One region of the Leifsonia sp. NPDC058292 genome, then DNA from elsewhere that is predicted to be linked to it. Evidence: predicted binding sites of a transcription regulator. Region 1 holds the regulator's gene; the other holds the start of a gene.
The links. Region 1 encodes HspR, which represses chaperone genes until heat shock. Its sites were predicted from a motif close to AAGTTGAGTCNNNNNGACTCAACTT; they were not measured.
Positions count from the first base shown of each region.

Region 2: the regulator HspR is predicted to act here: its motif matches at 8,478-8,502, upstream of ACFVWR_RS12890 (ATP-dependent Clp protease ATP-binding subunit).

Region 1 is NZ_JBHVYL010000008.1:96,954-107,791, reverse strand. It holds gene ACFVWR_RS07225 (glycoside hydrolase family 36 protein) at 1-987, opposite strand, end outside; gene ACFVWR_RS07220 (glycoside hydrolase family 2 TIM barrel-domain containing protein) at 980-3,445, opposite strand; gene ACFVWR_RS07215 (glycine C-acetyltransferase) at 3,663-4,847, opposite strand; gene tdh (L-threonine 3-dehydrogenase) at 4,847-5,890, opposite strand; gene ACFVWR_RS07205 (heat shock protein transcriptional repressor HspR) at 6,041-6,457, opposite strand; gene ACFVWR_RS07200 (DnaJ C-terminal domain-containing protein) at 6,460-7,452, opposite strand; gene grpE (nucleotide exchange factor GrpE) at 7,540-8,232, opposite strand; gene dnaK (molecular chaperone DnaK) at 8,235-10,097, opposite strand; gene ACFVWR_RS07185 (transporter) at 10,334-10,838, opposite strand, start outside.
Region 2 is NZ_JBHVYL010000022.1:36,671-47,508, forward strand. It holds gene ACFVWR_RS12835 (hypothetical protein) at 1-43, shown strand, start outside; gene ACFVWR_RS12840 (OmpA family protein) at 93-1,310, opposite strand; gene ACFVWR_RS12845 (hypothetical protein) at 1,331-2,200, opposite strand; gene ACFVWR_RS12850 (hypothetical protein) at 2,222-2,578, opposite strand; gene ACFVWR_RS12855 (hypothetical protein) at 2,565-3,227, opposite strand; gene ACFVWR_RS12860 (ClpP family protease) at 3,439-4,014, shown strand; gene ACFVWR_RS12865 (ClpP family protease) at 4,011-4,607, shown strand; gene ACFVWR_RS12870 (hypothetical protein) at 4,635-5,537, opposite strand; gene ACFVWR_RS12875 (helix-turn-helix transcriptional regulator) at 5,607-6,446, opposite strand; gene ACFVWR_RS12880 (SDR family oxidoreductase) at 6,548-7,312, shown strand; gene ACFVWR_RS12885 (DNA glycosylase AlkZ-like family protein) at 7,316-8,419, opposite strand; gene ACFVWR_RS12890 (ATP-dependent Clp protease ATP-binding subunit) at 8,522-10,838, shown strand, end outside.

The DNA of each region.
Region 1 (10,838 bases):
GTAGTCGTTGAAGACCACCGGAAGGGCGTCATCCGCAGCTCTGTGCAGCCTGATCGCGCGGCGCTGGTCGGTGAGGGCGGCGAGCGCGCCATCCAGCCCGCCGCCGGCCGCGCCGACGACGACGGAGGCAGGCACGGAGACGAACGCCGCTCCGCCGGGTGCGATCGGGGTCGACCACTGGTGTTCCTGGTCGGTCGGGCCGGAGAGCAGCAGGTAGGCGGCCGCCCGGGTCTCCCCCAACTCGTAGAGCCAGGGCCCGTTGTGCTCGATCTGCCACGCGACGGCGGCCGGATCGCCGCTCTCGCCGCTGCCGGCATCCGTCGCCACCAGCACGCCGGTCGGGAGCGCTTCGCCGGTCGACCACGATCCGCGGTTCGTCACGACGCACCGGCTGCGCGGCTGATGGTGCTGCAGAGATCGGTCGATGCGGGCGAGCCCGGCCTGCCGAAGCGGGCGGGTGCTCCAGCGGCTCTCGGCCACCCAGTCGCTCGCCGCCGAGACCAGCGACAGCCCGTCCACCTCCCGGCCGGTCGTCTCATAGACCGCGCCGCTGGCGAACGTGGAGACGAAGTCGAGCACGAGTACGCCGCTCGTGGCCTCCACCTCCGTCCAGGTGCGGAACCCGGCGACACCGTCGGCGACGACGAACACACTGGTTGTGCGGAGGCCCGTCTCAGCATCGGTCTGGTGGATGCGCAACGACCGCGTCCCTGAATCCGTCGTCTCGCTGACATGAGACTCGTACCGCAGGCGACGGCCGATCACCGTGTCGACGTGACGGAACCCGCCGGGAAAGCGGCCGTGACCGAACGCCGAGACCTCGACCAACGGCTGGTCGGCGTGCGGGTCGTAGCGCCGAGCGGATTCGCCGACCACCGCGCTCGCGGGCCCCGCCGACGCCACGAGTCCGGTGAGGCACACGGGAGCGTCGGCACCGATCAGAAAGGTGAGGGAGACGGCGTCGCCGCCCCAGCGAAGGTCAGACACGGAGATCTTTGCGAGCGGAGCGCACCAGCTGGTTGGCGTGACGCAGCACCAGCGGCGATAGCGCATCCGCGGCATCGATCGGCCCGTCTCCGGTCAGCCGGAACACGGCCGTCTCACCGGGCAGCAGCGTCACCAGCGAGCGATCCACCGAGGCCGAGGGATGCGCCCGATCGGCGAGCACCGTCACGTCTCGCACGTACGACCGGGCGGTGACGGTCACGATCGCGCCGTCGGCGGCCGGCTCCGCCTCGGCGGTCAGGGGGTCGCCGTCGAGGCGCTGTTCGACGACCTCGGCGTAGTTCCAGAACGCGCGTGGCATCCCGTCTGCCGGGGTCACGACGAGCACCTCCCGCGCCGGGTCGCCGCAGACGGCCACCTCAGCGGGAACGGCGATGCGGGCGACATCCCTCGCCGCCACCTCCGCGGGCAGGGTCGCCCGGGCGAGCACCTCGCCGTCGAAGGTCACCCGCTCGACGAGCACATCCCCGCCGAACGGTTCGCCCGTGTCGTTGACGAGCACGACATCGAGCGAGTCGTCTTCGCTCGCCGGCTGCACGGTCACCAGTCGCGGGCTGTACGCATCCTGCAGCGCGTACCAGAGCGGTTTGCGACGTTCGGCGAAGTCCACGGCCGCCCACGAGACCACCGGCCAGTCGTCGTTCAGCTGCCAGACGATGGAGCCCGTGTTGTACGGGGTGAGCGAACGGAAGTACTCGATCGCGAACCGGATGGCGTGAGCCTGGTTGAGCTGCGTCGTGAAGTGCCAGTCGTCGATCGTCTCGGGCGCAGGAAGATGCCCGGTGTACCCGCGCTCCAGTTTGAGGTTGCCCTCGTGCGCCTTCTGGTGAACGAGCATCTCGTGGCCGTACGGCTCCAGCGGCTCGTCGTGCACGACATCCGTGAGCGTCGTCCAGGCCGGCGGACCCTGGAAACCGAACTCGGAGACGAAGCGGGGCTTCCACTCGCGGTACGCCGTGTAGTCCTTCTGATTCCAGACGTCCCAGATGTGGACGGTGCCGTTCTTGTCGTCGTTCGGGTTCAGGTAATCGTCGAACGAGTATGGGCTGCCCGGCGTGTACGGGCGCGTGGGGTCGAGCTCGGCCACGATCGCCGGGAGCACGGTGCGATAGTAGCCGTTGCCCCACGTTCGACCGTCGAGCACGGCGCGCCAGCCCCACTCGGCGAACGCGATGATGTTCTCGTTGTTGCCGTTCCACAGGATGAGCGACGCATGGGCCGACAGGCGCGTGACCGCCTCGCGCGCCTCGGCCACGATCTCCTCCGCCAGCCACTCCTCTTCGGCGTACGCGGCGCAAGCGAGCAGGAAGTCCTGCCACACGAGCACTCCGCGCTCGTCGCAGAGCCGGTAGAACTCCTCCGACTCGTACATCCCGCCGCCCCACACACGCAGCAGGTTCATGTTGGCCTCCGTCGCGTCGTCGATGCGGCGCGAAAGGCGTTCGGTCGTGATCTCGGTGACGAACGCGTGATCGGGGATCCAGTTGGCGCCGCGCACCCAGATCGGCCGGCCGTTCACGCTGATCTCGAACCGGTTGCCGACGGCGTCGGTCGACGTGTCGAGCGCGACGGTGCGGAACCCGACCCGCCCTTGCCAGGTGTCGTCGCCGGCGGTCACCGTCACGTCGTACAAGGGCTGCTCGCCGTGACCGAGCGGCCACCACAGCTCGACGCCGGGCACGATCACGCGCAGGTCTCCGGATGCGGCGAGCACCGCATCCGCGCCGCCCACCACCGCGCCGTCGCGGCTGACGGTCACGGCCACCTCGCCCGAACGCTCACCGAGGCGCTCGAGTTGGACATGCGCCGTCAGGATGCCGGTGTCGCCGACGACGTCGACGAGCGGACGCACCGACCCGATGCGCACCCCGCTCCATCCCTCGATGCCGATCGGCTTCCAGATTCCGCTCGTGGCGACGTCGATCCCCCAGTCCCAGCCGAAGTTGGAGGCCGTCTTGCGCAGCGAGTTGTACGGGTGGTGGTTGACATGGGGCAGGGCTCCGCCGTGCTCGGCCGCCACGCGTTCGGCCGCGTCGACCGGGGCGTCGAACTCGATCGCGATCGTGTTCTCGCCGGCGGTCAGCAGGTGCCCGATCGGGAACCGGTACGACCGGTGCTGGTTGCGCGTCTGGGCCACCGTCACGCCGTTCACGACGATGGTCGCGATCGTGTCGAGCCCCTCCGCAACGAGATCGAACCGGGCTGAGCCGTCATCTTCCCACTCGAAGGTGCGCTCGTAGCGCCAGACCGTGCTGCCGATCCACTGCTGCGCCGCTTCGTTGTCACCGTCGAACGGTGCCTCGATCAGTCCGGCAGCGAGCAGGTCGGTGTGCGCGCATCCCGGAACCTGGGCGGCGATCGGGCGTCGGATGATCGACTCGGGTGCGGCTCCGCCGGTGGCTGTGAGCGTCCACTCTCCATCGAGTGACAAGTAGGGCATGCGTCCTCCCAGGACGAAACGAGTGCCTGGCTCATTCCAGGCACTCATCCATTTTCGTAAGTGTCTTAATTTATGTCAACCGGTGCGGCCCGGCGTGGCCCTTCTCGCCGAGTGTGGCCGGTGCGGTCGAACGTGGCCGGCACAGCGGGCACACTCGGCCGCACCGGCCACATTCGCGGAGAAAGGCCACGTTCGGGCAGGTGACGCGCCGGGGGCGTCAGTCGGCGCGGACCGCCTCGCGCGCCGACACGAACGCGTCGACGCAGCGCCGGATCTCGTCGTCGGTGTGCGCCGCCGACAGCTGCACGCGGATGCGCGCCCGCCCGCGGGGGACGACCGGGAAGGAGAACGCCGTCACATAGACGCCGCGCTTCTGCATCTCGTCGGCGATGCGCGCAGTGAGCGCCGCATCCCCGAACATGACGGGGACGATGGGATGCTCGCCCGGCAGCAGGTCGAACCCCGCCTCCGTCATGAGCGCGCGGAACAGCTGGGCGTTGTGCGCGAGTGTCGCGCGCAGGCCGTCCGACTGTTCGAGCAGGTCGAGGGCGGCGAGCGTTCCGGCGACGATCGACGGCGCGAGCGTGTTCGAGAAGAGGTAGGGCCGCGCGCGCTGGCGCAGCAGGTCCACGATCTCCTGCCGTGACGACACGTAGCCGCCGGATGCGCCGCCCAGCGCCTTGCCGAAGGTGCCGGTGTAGATGTCCACGCGGTCGGCGACCCCGCAGAATTCGGGCGTTCCCCGTCCGTGCTCTCCCACGAAACCGACGGCGTGCGAGTCGTCGACGAACACGAGCGCGTCGTACCGGTCGGCGAGGTCGCAGATCTCGCGCAGCGGAGCGATGTAGCCGTCCATCGAGAAGACGCCGTCGGTGACGATCACCCGGAAGCGCGCATCGGCTGCCGCCTGCAGCTGGGCTTCGAGGTCGGCCAGGTCGCGGTTCTTGTAGCGCAGCCGCCGGGCTTTCGACAGGCGGATTCCGTCGATGATCGAAGCGTGGTTGAGCTCGTCGGAGATGATCGCGTCTTCCGCCGAGAACAGCGTCTCGAAGACGCCGCCGTTCGCGTCGAAGCAGGAGGAGAAGAGGATGGTCGCCTCGGTGCCGAGAAAGTGCGACACCCGCCGCTCGAGCTCGAGGTGCTGCTCCTGAGTGCCGCAGATGAACCGCACGCTGGCCATCCCGTAGCCCCAGTCGTCGAGCGCCGTCTTGGCCGCCGCGACGAGCGCGGGATGGTCGGCGAGCCCCAGATAGTTGTTGGCGCAGAAGTTCAGCACCTGCGCCCCGTCGGCCGTGATCAGCGCCTGCTGCGGCCCCCGGATGCTGCGCTCCCGCTTGGTGAGCCCGGCCTCGTCGATCTCGGCGAGCTGGCCGGCGACGTGTTCGCGAAATGTTCCGTACATCAGAGTTCCGTCCAATCGAGGATGACCTTGCCGCCGCCGCCCGAGGCAGCAGCTGCGAATCCGTCTTTCCAGTCGCGTGCCGCGAACCGGTCGGAGACGATCGAGGCGATGGCCTGCCGCAGCGTCGCGCTGGTCTGCAGCATCGCGCCCATCGCGTTCCACGTCTCGAACATCTCGCGGCCGTAGATGCCTTTCAGCGTGAGCATGTGGGTGACCACGATCCCCCAGTCCACGGCGATCTGCGTCGACGGAAGGCCGAGCATCGCGATGCGTCCTCCGTGGTTCATGTTCTCGATCATCTGCGGGAGCGCTGTCGGAGCACCGCTCATCTCGAAGCCGACGTCGAACCCTTCGCGCATCCCGAGAGCGTCTTGGGCCGACCGGATGGGGGCCGCCGACACGTCCACGGTGAAGTCGGCGCCCATGGTCTCCGCCAGCGCGAGGCGGGAGGCGCTGATGTCGGAGCCGACGATGAAGCGCGCGCCGACGTGACGCGCGACGGCGATCGCCATGAGGCCGATGGGGCCGCATCCCGCGACCAGCACATCCTCACCCACCACAGGAAACGCGAGCGCCGTGTGCACGGCGTTGCCCAGCGGGTCGAACAGTGCGCCGACCTCGGGCTCGATCGTGCTGTGGTGCACCCAGACGTTGGTGGCGGGCAGGCTCAGATATTCGGCGAACGCTCCATCGCGCTGCACCCCGAGGCCCTGCGTGCGGATGCACATCTGGCGTCGCCCCGCGCGGCAGTTGCGGCAGGTGCCGCACACGATGTGCCCCTCGCCGGAGACCTGGTCTCCCACCGCGACGTCGTGCACCAGCGGTCCGACCTCGACGACCTCGCCGAAGAACTCGTGGCCCGGGATGAGCGGCGCCTTCACCGCGGAGGCCGCCCAGTCATCCCAGCGCTGGATGTGGAGGTCGGTGCCGCAGATCCCTGTGCGCAGCACCCGGATCTTGACGTCTTCCGGCCCGATCTCGGGTTCGGGAACGTCGATCAGCTGCAGCCCGGGGCCGGCTTCGGATTTGTAGAGGGCCTTCATCGGCACTGTCTCCGCTTCGTCGCTTCATCGTGGGAAGTGTTCTGTGCAGACGCGACCGCGCCCGCGAGGCTCTTGTGGAGCCGCAGACAGCCTACGACGCTGTCGAGCCCGGCAGCGAGCGGGTTACAACCGCGAGTGTGCGCGCAGCGGTCAGTCGCGGCCGAGCGGCCGCCAGACGACCACCTGATTGCTGCGGCGCACGCGGGTTCCCGCCCGCATCGAGATGACCTCGCCCTCCGAGCCGGCCGCGAACACGCGGCGGCCCGGGCGGTTGAGAAGTTCATCCGCGAGCGCCGACTCGAGCTCGTGCACCCTGTTCTGCAGGGCGCCCACCTGGTCTTCGAGTTCGAGGATGCGCCGGATGCCCTCCAGGCTCACCCCCTCGCCGCCCAGCCGGGCGATCTCCTGCAGCTTGATGACATCCCGCATCGAATAGCGGCGGGACTTGCCCGAAGTGCGCGTGGGGCTCACGAGACCCAGCCGGTCGTACTGCCGGAGCGTCTGCGGGTGCATCCCCGCGAGCTCGGCCGCGATCGAGATCACGAAGACCTGGCTGTTCTCGTCCATCCTCAGACGCGCGCTTTCGACAGGATGTCGTCGCGCGGGTTCTCGTCGGGGAGCTTCTCGGCGAACGCCTTCAGCGCATCCTCGGCATCGCTCGACAGGTGCGACGGCACCGCGACCTGCACGACGGCCAGAAGGTCGCCGGTGCCCTTCGCGGTCTGAACGCCGCGGCCTTTCACCCGGAGCACGCGCCCGCTCGGGGTTCCCGGAGCCACGCGCAGCTTGACCGGATCGCCGCCGAGGGTCGGAACCTCGATGGTCGCACCGAGAGCAGCCTCCGCGAACGTCACCGGCACGGTGACGCGCAGGTTGAGCCCGTCGCGCTCGAACACCGGATGCTTGCGCACGCTCACGGTCAGAACGATGTCGCCGGACTCGCCGCCATCGGGGCTCGGCTGGCCTTTACCGCGCAGCTTGATCTTCTGCCCGTCTGCGACACCGGCCGGGATCTTCACCTTGATCGGTTTGCCGTCGGCGGCCTGCAGGGTGATCGTCTCGCCCTTGGTGGCGGTCAGGAAGTCGATGGTGGTGTGCGCCGTCACGTCGCTGCCGCGCATCGGGCCGCCGTTGCCGCGGAATCCGCCGCTCGACGATCCGAAACCGCCGTTGCCGAACATCCCACCGAAGATGTCGTCGAAGTTGCCGCCCTGCTGGTAGGTGTAGCCGCGGCTGCCACCAGGGGCGCCGCCGCCGAAAATCCCGCCGAACACGTCGTCGAAGCCGCCCTGACCGGCCGAACCGGGAGCGGTGAATCGTGCGCCCGAGCCCATGGCCCGAATCTGGTCGTACTCCTTGCGCTGTTCGGGGTCACCGAGAACCGAGTGGGCCTCGCTGATCTCCTTGAACTTGGCTTCGGCGGATGCGTCGCCCGGGTTCGAATCCGGGTGGTACTTGCGGGCGAGCTTGCGGTAGACCTTCTTCAGCTCGGCCGGGGTGACGTCTTTGGAGACGCCGAGAACCTTGTAGAAGTCCTTGTCGAACCAGTCTTGGCTAGCCACGGCGTCTCCTTCCCAAATAGTGATTCATGTCATGAGGCGGAAGAGCGACGGGGTGCTCCCGCCGCTCTTCCGCATGTCCGTTCCGGATCAGGCCGGCACCGCCACGACGACCTTCGCCACCCGCACCGTCGTCGAACCGAGCTGATAGCCGGTCTCGACGACGTCGGCGACGGTGTCGACCGTCACGTCGGGGCTGGGCTGCTGGAAGATCGCCTCGTGGATCTGCGGGTCGAACGCGTCGCCCGGCTTGCCGTAAGCGGTCAGCCCGAGACGCTCGATCGTGCCTCGCAGTTTGGCCGCGATGGTCGCGAACGCGCTGCCCTCCTCGAGGTCGCCGTGCTTCTCGGCACGGTCGAGGTCGTCGAGCACCGGGATGAGACCCTTGACGGTGTCTCCGACCACGCGCTCGCGCTCCACCTCACGGTTGGCCTCTGTGCGCTTGCGGTAGTTCGCGTACTCCGCGGTCACCCGCTGGAGGTCGGCGAGCCGCTCGGCGGCCAGCTGGTCGGCGGTCGACTGACCGCTGAGCACATCCAGGTCTTCGTCGCTCAGAAGTGACTCGAACCCGCCGCTCTCAGCGGGCCCGACGTCGACGAGCTCCTCGTGGGCGAGGTCGGGGTCGGAGGTGTCGCCCTCCGACCCGCCCTCGGTGCCCGAGCCCGCATCCGCCGGCTGCCGAACCTCGCCGGTCTCGGGGTCGATCCGCCGCTTGTCGCGGATGATCGGCTCCTCGTGGTCAGGCTCGTTCGAGCCTTCGCCGTTGGGGTTCTTGTCGGACATGGTTACTTCTTCTCCTCGTCTTCGACGACCTCGGCGTCGATGACGTCCTCGTCGGAGGACTCGTCGGCCGGCTGCTCACCGGTCGGCGCCTGCTCACCCGCGGCAGCGTCGGCCTGGCTGGAGGCGTAGATGGCCTCGCCCAGCTTCGACTGGCTCGCGTTCAGCTTGTCGTACGCGGTCTTCACGACCTCGTCGTCCTCACCGGCCAGCGCGGCCTTCAGGCCGTCGACGTCGCCCTGAACCTCGTTCTTGACGTCTTCGGGGAGCTTGTCCTCGTTGTCCTTGATCAGCTTCTCGATCGAGTAGACGAGCTGCTCGGCCTGGTTGCGGGTCTCGGCGGACTCGCGGCGCTTCTTGTCCTCAGCCGCGTGCTCCTCGGCCTCGCGCACCATGCGCTCGATGTCGTCCTTCGGCAGAGACGAGCCGCCGGTGATCGTCATCGACTGCTCCTTGCCGGTGCCCTTGTCCTTGGCGGACACGTGCACGATGCCGTTGGCGTCGATGTCGAAGGTGACCTCGACCTGCGGGATGCCCCGCGGCGCCGGAGCGATGCCGGTCAGCTCGAACGTGCCGAGCGGCTTGTTGTCGCGGGTGAACTCGCGCTCGCCCTGGAAGACCTGGATCGCGACGGAGGGCTGGTTGTCGTCCGCCGTGGTGAAAGTCTCGCTGCGCTTGGTCGGGATCGCGGTGTTGCGGTCGATCAGCTTGGTCATGATGCCGCCCTTGGTCTCGATGCCGAGGCTCAGAGGGGTGACGTCGATGAGCAGAACGTCCTTGCGCTCACCCTTGAGGACACCGGCCTGAAGCGCGGCGCCCACGGCGACGACCTCATCCGGGTTCACGCCCTTATTGGGCTCCTTGCCACCGGTCTCCTGCTTCACCAGCTCGCTCACGGCGGGCATACGGGTGGAGCCACCGACGAGCACGACGTGCGCGATGTCGTCGACCTTGATGCCGGCCTCACGGATGACGTCCTGGAACGGCTTCTTGGTGCGGTCGAGGAGGTCGCTGGTCATCTGCTCGAACTGGGCGCGGGTCAGCGTCTCGTCGAGGTTGGCCGGGCCGTTCTCGGTGAGCGACAGGTAGGGCAGCTGGATGCTGGTCGACATGCTCGACGACAGCTCCTTCTTGGCCTGCTCGGCAGCCTCCTTCAGGCGCTGCTTCGCGATCTTGTCGCCGGAGACGTCGACACCGGTCGTCTCCTTGAACTTCTTGATGAGCCAGTCGACGATGCGCTGATCCCAGTCGTCTCCACCGAGGCGGTTGTCGCCGGCGGTGGAACGCACCTGGATGGTCGAGAAGTCGTCGTCTTTGCCCACCTCGAGGAGGGAGACGTCGAAGGTTCCGCCACCGAGGTCGAAGACCAGGATGAGCTCGTCTTCCTTACCCTTGTCGAGGCCGTACGCGAGAGCGGCCGCGGTCGGCTCGTTGATGATGCGGAGCACGTTGAGGCCCGCGATCTCACCGGCCTCCTTGGTGGCCTGACGCTCGGCGTCGTTGAAGTAGGCGGGAACGGTGATGACCGCATCCGTCACGGTGTCGCCCAGGTACTGCTCGGCGTCGCGCTTCAGCTTGGCCAGGATGCGCGCCGAGATCTCCTGCGGCGTGTACTTCTTGCCGTCGATCTCGGTGGTCCAGTCGGTGCCCATGTGGCGCTTGACGGATGCGATGGTGCGGTCGACGTTGGTGACGGCCTGGCGCTTCGCGGTCTCACCGACGAGCACCTCGCCGTCTTTGGTGAAGGCGACGACCGACGGGGTCGTGCGGAAGCCCTCTGCGTTCGCGATGACGGTGGGCTCGCCACCCTCGAGAACGGAGACGACCGAGTTGGTGGTTCCGAGGTCGATTCCTACTGCACGTGACATATGTGCTCTCTCTTTCTGTTGCTGGTTCTGCTCTGAAAGTCATGGGTCAAGACTTGAGTCCTGACGACTCAAGCTTCGCATCGGAGTTCACGACTGTCAAGTCGCACTCCCAAAACTTGAGCGCACTTGACTCAACTTTGCCCGCCCCCTTTTCATTCCCCCCAAAGCAATCGACTCCGGTCAGAATGCTGCTTTTCGGGGGCGAAAAGAGCGTTCTGACCGGAGTCGATTGCTTTTTAGGCGTCTTTGGCCAGCTGGATGAGCAGTTCGGGGGCGCGGGCGTCGAGGATGCGTCCACCGAGCCGCACGCCGACCACGAGCAAGACGATGCCGAGGCCGACCCCGACCGCGACGCCGATCCAGCCCCAGAGCGCCTGCCCCGTGACGAGCGACACCACGAGCAGCACGATCTCGGGCAGGCACAGCGCCGCCAGGACGCCCCACGACGCGAACGTCGTACCGACCGTCGCCATGTTCGACCCCGGCCGCGACCGGAACGGGTTGTCACCGGGCGCCGGCACGGGGAACACGAACCGCGCCGACGTCACCGAACCGATCGCCAGACCGCTGAACAGCAGCCCGAGCGCCAGGCCGAGCAGCCCGGGCAGCGCGAGCCACGCATCCTGGAACGCCGCGGTGGCGACGGTGATCACGACGATCACGGGCACGGAGAAGCTGATCACGGCGAGCGCCCGCCCCAGCCGGTCGGCACGACCGGGCACCGCCTTCGACATGTGCAGC
Region 2 (10,838 bases), on a different contig from region 1:
CTTCGGGGTCGCGATGATCCTTCTGAAGGCCGTGATCCACTGACCCGGTAGACGGGCTCGCTGCCGCCGATCAGCCGCCGATCAGCCGCAAGTCAGCCGCAGAGGTCGACGCCCGCCGACGTCAGGATCACCGAGCGGTTCTGCTCGGCCAGCGCATCCGAGTACCCGCCCGACGCATCGGTCTCGCTCTTCCAACCGCACCACTCGTAGCCCACCCCGGCCGTGGTCATGAGCGACGCCGGCACGCCGAGTGCGACGAGCGCCGACTTCACGGCCTCGGCGCGGCGCAGCGACAGAGCGGTGTCGGCGGTGTTGTTCGTCGCCTGGTCTTTCGACGCCGTGCCGGTGATCGTGACGGCCTGGCCGTTCTGCTCGATCGACGGCACGAGCTGTTGCAGAACGGCGGAGGCGGCGCCCGCATCCGAGAACGTCGCGGCGTCTTTCGTGAACAGCAGTTCGCTGTTGCGGATGACGATGGGATGCGTCCAATCGGTCTTCGTCTGCACCGCGGCGACGGGAACAGCGGTCACGGTCGGCAGCCCGGCGGCAGCCGAGCCCGATGCGGGTTCGGGCAGCAGAGACAGCGTTCCGCCCGCGGCCTTGATGATCGCCGTCCAGATCGCGGCCAGGTTGCTGCGCGCCGGGATGGTGAGCGGGCTCTGCGACCCCGCGACGTCGCCCATCCCCGCCCAGTAGACCGTCACACCCTTCAGATCGGTGGGGAGCAGACCCCTGGTCTGGAGGTCGCCTGCCACCTGCGCCGGGTCGGCGGACAGCACGTCGCTGGTCGCGAAGTCGAGCGGGTCGGTCGTCTGCAGGCCGCTGCCCATCACGAGAACGCCCATCGGGTTGGCGCCGAGGTTGCGGGCGGCCTGCTCGATGGAGCCGAGGAAGTCGACCTCGGGAGCCGACGCCTTGAGGGCGTTGATGTACGACGTGATCTGGGTGAGCTTGGTGCGCTGGTCGTTCTGGCAGACGACGGCATCCTGCGCCGTCGACCCGATCACCGTGGTGCCCATCACCTGCGGGGTTCCCGACGGAACGACGACGGTCACGCTGCCGTTGCTCTTGCCGACGGCCGCCAGCTGGGTGACCGCCGACGTCGGGAGCGCGGCGGTCGGCGCGTTGGCGGTGCTTCCCGCCACGACGCCGAGGTTGCGCCTGGCCGACTGGTCGCACGCTTGACCGGATGCGGTGGCCGGCGCGCACGCCGTGAGGCCGGCCGCCAGGGCGATGACGGCGGCGACTGCGAGACCGGCCCGGCCGACGGAGCGGCGGGCGAAGAGACGAGGGCGGGGGGTGCGGATCACGGGGGTCCTTTCGGGGCGGCTCAGTCGGTGAGCTGCGCGGGCGGTATGGCGGGCGAGATCTCGGACGGCTCGGCGACGTGACGGGCCTTCAGCTCCCGGATGATCTGGCTCGTGCTCTCCGGGTCGCGCTCGCGCTGGGCGAGCTTCGTCGCCAGCTGGGCGCGCAGGAGGTCGACGCGCGACGCGAACGTGATGCGGGCGCCGGTGTAGCGCACCGCGTCTTCATGGTCGAGGCGCATGGCCTGCATGGTCTCTTCGCGAGCCGCAACGGCCTCGCCGAGCAGGCGGTCGTGGTGCACGCGCAGCTTCTCGACATGGGTGTGCGCCTTCTCCGCGGCGGTGAGCAGTGGCCGGGTGGTCAGCCACGCGGCGATGAAGCTGATGGCACCGGAGGTGGCCAGAACGCCGAGCATCAGGAAGGCCATGATCGTGTCGGGCGCCGACCAGGAGAATCCGGTCGTCGCCGGTGCCGTCGTCGCTCCGGTGAGACCGGTGAGACCTCCGGCGTTCTGCGCGTCGATGCCCGCCTTGATGCGGGCGATCGTGATCGCCGCGAGCAGTGCGGCCCAGACGAGCGCGAGCGCCACCGCGACGATCGACCAGCGCCGGGTCATGACCCCCGCCTGGATGCGGCGCATCACGATCGCGACGACGTGCGGCAGGGTCACCACGGCGAGCGAGATGCCGAGGGTGATCACATACATCTGCAGTCCGATGGAGCCGTACTGACTGTCGTTGCGCAGCAGCAGGGTGAGTGCCTGCGACAGCAGTACGTAGTCGACGGTGATCATGCCGAGCAGCAGCACGTAGACGATCACGTGGGCGAAGGGCGAGATGTGCCCGACGCCCGACCGGATGCGCGGGGGCCTCAACACGATGTCTCTTGCCATGTCAGTTCTCCTGTTCGGCGCTCACGCGTAGTTGTGCAGGTCGGGGTCGTGGCCGACGAGCTTGGCGTCGAGCCGCTCGGCGGCCACCTCGGCGCGGCGGATGTCGGTCTCAGCACGAATGATCGCGGTGCGGATGAGCTCCTCCCGCTTCTGCGCCGTCGCCACCCGCGCCGCACTGGTCGCGACGTTGCGCGTGCGCTGCCGGTCGATGTCGGCCACCCCCGCGCGTTCGAATGCACCGAGCTCGTGCTCGAACACTTCGAGCGTCTCGACGTCGACCGCGTCACGCATCCGGCGCAGCTGCCAGAGCAGCCGGCGGCGCAGTCGCCGTGTCTTCGGAACGGCGTAGTCGGCCAGCGGCTTGTCACGCTTGGACATCGGTTCTCCCCTGCCAGAGTTCGATCAGCTTGGTGTTCTCTTTGGTGGTCAGCCAGTCGGGGCGGCCGAGTGCCGGAATGCTGCGCATCCCATCGGCCACCGTGCCGGCGGACGCTCGCCGCAGCGCGCCCCAGTAGATGGCGATGCGCTCGTCCGAGAAGTCGTAGTAGCGCCCCGCGCGCAGCTTCGCGGCTGTGAAGCGCGAGTGGATCAGTGCCGACAGCTCGTCGGCGCGGCGGTGGCCGCGTTTGATCCGCCGCTCGACGCGACGAAGCTCCTCGATCGCCGGACCACTGCCACGGGCGATCGCTTCGCGGTCGGCGAGCGACAGCCCGGCCGTCTTCTCTTCGTAGACGGCCAGATCGGCCTCGAGCGACTTCGTGAGCACGCGGTACTCGGTCAGCTCGTTCTGCACGTTCGAGAAGAAGCGCTGCTCCTCGCGGCGGGCGTACGCGTTGGCGTGCGCCTGGATCGCCTGCACCGTCGGCGTGGTCGTCTCGGCGATCGCGCGATCGTTATCCGACCGTGACTGCGCTGCGATCGCTGCCGAGTCCTGCAGTGCGAGCCGCTCGAGGCGGTGCCGGGCGAGGAGGCCGACGCGGAAGGGGCTGCGCGTTGCGCGTGGCGCGCGGTGTGGCCGTGGTGCCAAGAGAATCCCCTCCATCGTTCTGCCCGCATGGTCAGGCATCGGAGCGTACGCACGCGTCCTGGCAAACTTCTAGGCGAATGTCGAATGAATCCCGATAGCGGGGTGTGAGGTACCGGCCTCGTTGTCGGCCCCGCGAGGTCGTCTGCCCACGGCAGATCTGCCCTGGGCAGAGTCTGCTGCGCGAGAGCTCAGGGCGGGGGAGGCTCGTCCCATGGCAGACGACAAGAAACCACAGTTCGACGATCGCATGCGGCAGCAGTTGCTGTTCCGCCGCGTCGTCGTGCTCGACGGACCACTCGACGACGACAACGGATCGCTGCTCATCGCGCAGCTCCTCACCCTCGCGGCGGAGGATCCGCGCGCGGGCATCTCGCTCTGGATTCACTCGCCGGGCGGGTCCGTTCCGTCGATGCTGGCGATCCGGGATGTGATGCGGCTCGTGCCTTGCGACGTCAGCACGCTCGCGCTCGGGCTGGCCTGCAGCGCCGGCCAGTTCCTGCTCTCGGCCGGCGCGAAAGGCAAGCGGTTCGCGCTGCCGCACGCGCGCATCCTGATGCACCAGGGGTCGGCCGGAATCGGCGGCTCGGCCGTCGAGGTCGAGGTGCAGGCCAACGATCTGCGATTGACGCGGGATGTCGTGCTCGGTCTCATCTCCGACGACACCGGCCAGAGCGTCGAGCGCGTGTTCGAGGACTCGCTGCACGACCGGTGGTACACCGCCGAGCAGGCGCTGGACTACGGCTTCGTCGACGGCATCGTCGACTCGTTCGAGCAGGTGATGCCGTGAGCGGCTACACGATCCCCAACGTGATCGCGCAGCATCCGCGCGGCGAACGGATCATGGATGTGTACTCGCACCTCCTCAGCGAGCGCATCGTGTACCTCGGCACGGGCATCGATGACGGCGTCGCGAACGCTCTCATCGCCCAACTGATCCACCTCGATTCCGACGGTTCGGGCCGGGAGATCAACTTCTACATCAACTGCGAGGGCGGGGACATGACCTCAATGCTCGCGATCTACGACACGATGCAGTACATCCAGTCGCCGGTCGCGACGACGTGCGTCGGGCAGGCGATCGCCGCGGGTGCCGTGCTGCTGGCCGCCGGCGCCACCGGGCGACGGGCCGTGCTTCCGCACACCCGCGTCGTGCTGCATCAGCCGGCGGCTCGTGGTCAGGGAACGATTCCCGACCTCATCCTGCAGGCGGACGAGGTGGTTCGCATCCGTGGCGAGCTGGAGTCGATTCTGAGCGAGCACACCGGTCAGTCGATCGAGACCCTCCGGCACGACACCGACCGCGACAGGGTCTTCACCGCTCAGAGCGCGCGCGACTACGGACTCGTCGACCACGTGCTCCAACCGCGAGTCGGCGGGTGAGCGCGCGGGCGGGTCGGCAGCCGCCGTTCAGGCGTGATACCAGGCGAGCACGCGGAGTGCGCGGAGCGTGATCCAGCGGCTCGGCTCGCCCTCGGGCTCCATCTCGAACCACTGCTTGCCCTCGTGGGTGTGCTCCAGCGCCCAGCGGCCGTCCGCATCCCGTTTGCCTTCGATCAGGGCGATCGCCTCGGCGAACCGGTCGTCGGGCTCGGCGCCGGCCGCGCGGAAGTACTCGAGCCCGCGGAGCACGTCGTAGGAGTAGTACACGGGGAATGACAGCTTCGTCCAGTCTTCGTCGACGATCTCACCCGTCGAGAGCCGGCGCAGCAACCCGCGATCGAGGAGGTACTGCTCGCCGGTTCGCCGCGCCTCCGTCGTCTCCGCGGTGGCGCCAACGGCCGTCTCGTATTCGAGCAGGCCCTCGAGCACACAGATCGTGCTGTTGAAAGAGGAGCGCTCGCTCGGCGGCACGTAGCAGTTCCAGCCGCCGTCGGCCAGACGCTCGCCCACCAGGCGATCGCGCAACACCGTGCTCGGATGCCCGAAATACGCACCCGCCGCGAAGACGCGTCCGTTGATGCAGGCCTCGACCTCGCCGTCGAAGTAAAGGTTGCTGCCGAACTCCTCCTGCCAGTGCACGTTGCGGGCCACCAGGTCGATCGCTCGCCGGGTCTCCGGGCTCTGCGGATCGATGCCGAGGTCGTGGAGGAGTTGCACCGTGTTGAGCGTCGACGTCCACGGCGGAAAGAACACGTCGCCGTCCCACGTGCCCTCCGGGTCCTGTTCGGCGAGAAGAGCGGCGCCCCAGCCCTCGGTGGCCACGCGGGCGCGTTCGGCGGCGACCACGTCGGGGGAGGCATCCGTCAGATCGCGGAGCACCTGCCAGCGGATCGCCGGATCGGAGTCGAGCAGCCACTCGGTGACATCCATGCGCGCCACCGTACTGCGGTGGCGCGGGCCCCACAAGACCGTCCGCTCACGCGGCGAGGACAGTCGTCGTCAGCTGAACGCCTGCGTGCCGAGCACGCCGAGCAGGGCCAGCTTCTCCGCCCCCTCCGACCGCGGCGGCGCCGTCAGCACGAGAAGGCACTGCGACTGGTCTTCGGTGAACAGCACCTGGCAATCGAGCTCGATCGGGCCGAGCTCCGGATGCACGAGCGTCTTGTGGTCTTCGAACCGTTTCGCGACCTCGTGGCGTTCCCACAGCTCGGCGAACTCCGGGCTGGCCTTGAGGAGCGCGCGCACGAGTTCGCCCGCTCGCGACTCGGCGCCCATCGTGCTGTAAGCGACTCGCAGCGACGAGACCTGCGCGCGGCTCTGGCGGTCGCGGTCGTCTTCGGGGTAGCGGCTGCGCTCGGTCTCCGGATGCACGAACCAGCGATACGCCTCGAACCGGTCGAGCCCGGTGAAGCCCGAGCGGTCGCCGAGCAGCGCGGCCGAGAGCCGGTTCTGCACCAGGGTCTCGCCCAGATTCGAGATCACCAGGGCGGGGGAGTCGTCGAGGTGGTCGAGCACCCGCTGGAGAGGGGCCGACACGTGTCCCGAGCCGCTGAACCGGTCGGGAACGTTGTGGCCGGCCATCCGGTAGAGGTAATCGCGTTCGTCGGCGGTCAGGCGAAGCGCTCGGGCCAGGGAGGCGAGCATCTGCTCGCTCGGCTGCGGCCCTCGCTGCTGTTCGAGACGCGTGTAGTAGTCGGCAGACATCGCGGCGAGCTGCGCGACCTCCTCGCGGCGGAGCCCCGGAGCGCGGCGGCGCGCACCCGACGGGAGCCCCACATCCGACGGTTGCAGCGCTCCGCGACGGGTGCGGAGGAAGTCGGCGAGCGCTGGGCGGTCCATATCTCCATCATGAGGGGTCGAGCTGCCGGTAACCAGGGATCGGCGATCCCCCGATGAACGCTCCTCTCCCGCTTCGCGCTCGGTTCGCCGAAAGTGGAGGCATGAACATCACAGGAAACACCATCTTCATCCCCGGCGCGACCAGCGGCATCGGCCTCGCGCTGGCCCTCGCCCTGCAGGCGAAAGGCAACACCGTCATCGTCGGCGGGCGCCGCACCGATCTGCTCGAGACGATCGCTCGCGAACATCCCGGCATCGGCACCGTCCGCATCGACACGACGGATGCCGCCAGCATCGCCGCCGCGTCGGCCGAGGTCATCGCCGCGCATCCGGAGCTCAACGTGCTGGTCGCGATGGCCGGCATCATGCGAGTCGAGGACTGGCACACGCCGGCGGGCTTCGTCGACACGGCCGAGGCCGTCATCACGACCAACGTGCTCGGGCCCATCCGGTTGATCGGCGCTCTCGTCGAGCACCTGCAGAGCCGCCCCGACGCGACCATCGTCACCGTGTCGTCCGGGCTCGCCTTCGCACCCCTCAAGGCGACTCCGAGCTACAACGCTGCCAAGGCGGCGATCCACATGTTGAGCGAGAGCATCCGGTTGCAGCTGGCCGACACCACGGTGAAGGTCGTGGAACTCGTGCCGCCGTCGGTGCAGACCGACCTCATGCCCGGGCAGAGCGAGAACGACCACGCCATGCCGTTGGACGAGTTCATCGCCGAGGTGGTGTCGCTCTTCGAGAGCAGCCCCGAGGCGAACGAGATCCTGGTCGAGCGGGTGAAGTTCCTGAGGTTCGGCGAGGCGCGTGGCGACTACCAGCAGGTCGTCGCGACGCTCAACGCCAGCGACCCGCACGGCAAGTGACCGTCAGCCGGTCGTGACCGTGAGGTCGAGCCACCCGGCCAGCTGTTCGATCTCGGCGTTCACGTCCGCCGTCATCGTCTTGGTGAACGGCACATCCTCGTGGATCGCGGTCAACACGAGCGCAGCCGCCTTGCGGTCGGCGAGCGCGTCCAGTTTGCCGACCAGGCGGTCGTCGTGCAGGATCGGCAGCGCGAAATAGCCCCAGCGCCGTTTGGCGGCCGGCTTGTACATCTCGAGCAGATACTCGAAGTCGAAGACCTCCTGGGAGCGCACCCGGTCGTGGATCAGGCGGTCGAACGGCGACAGCAGGGCTGTGCGTCCCACGAACGGTTCGGCGCTCAGGCGGGCGATCGCGTCCGGCGCCACCCGCCACTCGCGGTCGCTGCCCTCGACCCGCACCCGCTCGCCAGCCTCGCCGACCATCGGCGCTCGGGCGATCCCCAGGGCCGACAGCCGTCGCTCATCCCGGATGCGTCTGGCTTCGTCGAGCGGAAGGGCCACCACGCCCCGGGGGTAGACGCGCTCGGCCAGGTCGAACGTGCGCTGGCGGCCGACCCGGCCCGCCGTCGCGACCTCGCCCTCCGCGACGAGGAACTCCAGCATCCGCGTGACGTTCTGATCGTGGGTCCACCCCGTGGAGACCCAGGGCACCTGAGCGGTGTCGGCGATCTCCCGCGAGAGCAGCGGGCCGTCGGAGTCTCGCAGCCTGGCCAGCACATCGCGCCGGAACCGCTCGTTGGCCGCGAGCCACTCGCGTGCATCCTTGTAGCGCACGCCCTGCGTCATCTCGGCCAGGTGCAACCCGAGGTCGGCCGTCGAGCGCACCATCGCTATGGCCGGGCTGGTCTGTTCATCCTGCGCCTTGTGCTCCCACAGGGTGCGGTCCACCTCGATGGCGGTCTTCAGCGCTGTCGGCTGAAACGAGGAGCCGAGCCGCGACCATGCGATGAGCTCTGCGCTCGGCGCGATGGCCGCCGTCGGGTCGAGCTGCAGATAGGTCAGCTCCCGCACGAGGTCGAGCAGGTCGGTCGGACGGTCGGCGTCGAGACGCTGGGCCCGGATCGCGATACGCCGAGCGTCCTCCTTGGCGATGGTCACCGCAGTCATGGGTTCACGCTAGCAACGTCTTGCTGCACCCGGGAATAACATCCCCGCCCGTGTGTTGAACTTGAGTGTTCACGACTCAACTTTCAAGAAACAGGAGATTTCGTGCCCGAGAACTTCACTCCCGATGGTGACGGCAGCAACTCTTTCGACGAGTTCCTCGCCCGTTATCTCGCGGGTGAGCGCGCGCGTTCCGCGCGCTCGATCGACATCAGTCGCTTCCTCAGTCGCCGCACCCAGGAGATCCTCGCCGAGGCGGGGCGCTTCGCCCTGGAGCACGGCCACCGCGAGCTCGACTCGCTTCACATCCTTCGCGTGATGGTCGGGCAGGAGCCCGCAGCCGACGCCATGCGCCGTATCGGCGTCGACCCCGGCCGCGTGGCCGTCGCCGCCGAGCAGCGGCTTCCGCAGTCCGGTCTCACCGCGATCGACATCGACTCCGCATCCATCACCCCGTCCGCTCAGCGCGCGCTGTTCCACGCGTACCAGGTCGCGCGAGCATCCGGTTCGACCTACATCGACCCTGAGCACCTCTTCTTCGCGCTCGTCATCGTGCAGGATTCGCCCGCCGGGCAGGTTCTGCAGAACGCCGGCGTCACGGCCGAGGCGCTGACCTCCGCCCTCCGCGAGACGTCCACCGTGGGCGCCGGCGCGGCCGGCGACGGTTCGGCGACCGACGGAGCCGGGGCCGAGGCTTCTGAGACGCCCATGCTCGACCAGTTCGGCACCGACCTCACCGAGCTCGCCCGCACCGGCAAGCTCGACCCCGTGATCGGCCGCCTCGACGAGCTCGAGCAGACCGTCGAGATCCTCTCGCGTCGCACCAAGAACAACCCCGTTCTGGTCGGCGAAGCCGGTGTCGGCAAGACCGCCATCGTCGAGGGTCTCGCGCAGGCCGTGGTCGACGGCGCCGTTCCCGAGCAGCTGCTCGAGAAGCGGGTCGTCTCCCTCGACCTGCCTGCCATGCTCGCCGGAACCCGGTACCGCGGCGACTTCGAGGAGCGGCTCACCACGTTGATGGACGAGATCTCGGCGCACCGGGATTCGCTGATCGTCTTCATCGACGAGCTGCACACCGTTGTCGGCGCCGGAGGGTCCGGCGAGGGTGGCATGGATGCGGGCAACATCCTGAAGCCCCGTCTCGCCCGCGGAGACCTGCACCTCGTCGGTGCGACCACGCTCAAGGAATACCGCCGCATCGAGAAGGATCCCGCCCTCGAGCGCCGGTTCCAGCCCGTGACCGTGGGTGAGCCGAGTGTCGAGGATGCCGTGCTGATCCTCTCCGGACTGCGCAGCGCCTACGAGGAGCACCACGGCGTGCGGTACACGGACGAGGCCATCCGTTCCGCCGTCGAGCTCTCCGCCCGTTACGTCTCCGACCGGTTCCTCCCCGACAAGGCGATCGACCTGATCGACCAGGCCGGTGCCCGTCTGCGTCTCTCGCTCGGCAAGCGGATCGACGCCTCGGAGCTGCTCGCCCGGCTGGCAGACCTCGAAGCTTCGAAGAACGCCGCCGTGAGTGCCGAGCACTACGAGGAGGCTTCTCGGCTGCGTGACGAGATCGAGTCGGTTCAGGGTTCGCTCGACGAACTCGGCTCGCGCCCGCAGCAGGATGCGGTGGTCGGCGAGCCCGAGATCGCCGCGGTTGTCTCCCGTGCCACGGGCATCCCCGTGAGCAAGGTCGGACAGGCCGACCGCGAGCGCCTTGCGCGTCTGGAGTCCGAGCTGCACCAGCGTGTGATCGGTCAGGACGACGCGGTGGTCGCTGTCGCCAAGGCGGTTCGTCGCAACCGCACCGGACTCGGGGACGAGCGCCGCCCCGTCGGCAGCTTCCTGTTCCTCGGGCCGACCGGTGTCGGCAAGACCGAACTCGCGAAGTCTCTCGCGTCGTCGCTCTTCGGCGATGAGAAAGCCATGCTCCGCTTCGACATGAGCGAGTTCGGCGAACGTCACACCGTGGCGCGACTCGTCGGTGCCCCTCCCGGATACGTCGGCTACGACGAAGCCGGCCAGCTCACCGAGCGCGTGCGTCGCAACCCGTACTCCGTGGTGCTGTTCGACGAGATCGAGAAGGCGCATCCGGATGTGTTCAACCTGCTCCTGCAGGTGCTCGACGACGGGCGCCTCACTGACGGGCAGGGCCGCACGGTCGACTTCCGCAACACGGTGGTGATCATGACCTCGAACCTCGGCTCGGAGTTCCTCGCCTCCCGCAGCGGTGCGCTCGGCTTCGTGCCCATGGGCGCCTCCGGCGACGCTTCCGGGTTCGCCTCGGAGAAGGATCTTCGCGACCGTGTCATGGGCAAGCTCCGTGAGGCGATGCGTCCCGAGTTCCTGAACCGCATCGATGAGATCGTGCTGTTCCGCAAGCTGGACACCGCTCAGCTGCGCGGCATCGTCCGCCTCCTGCTGAACGCCACGG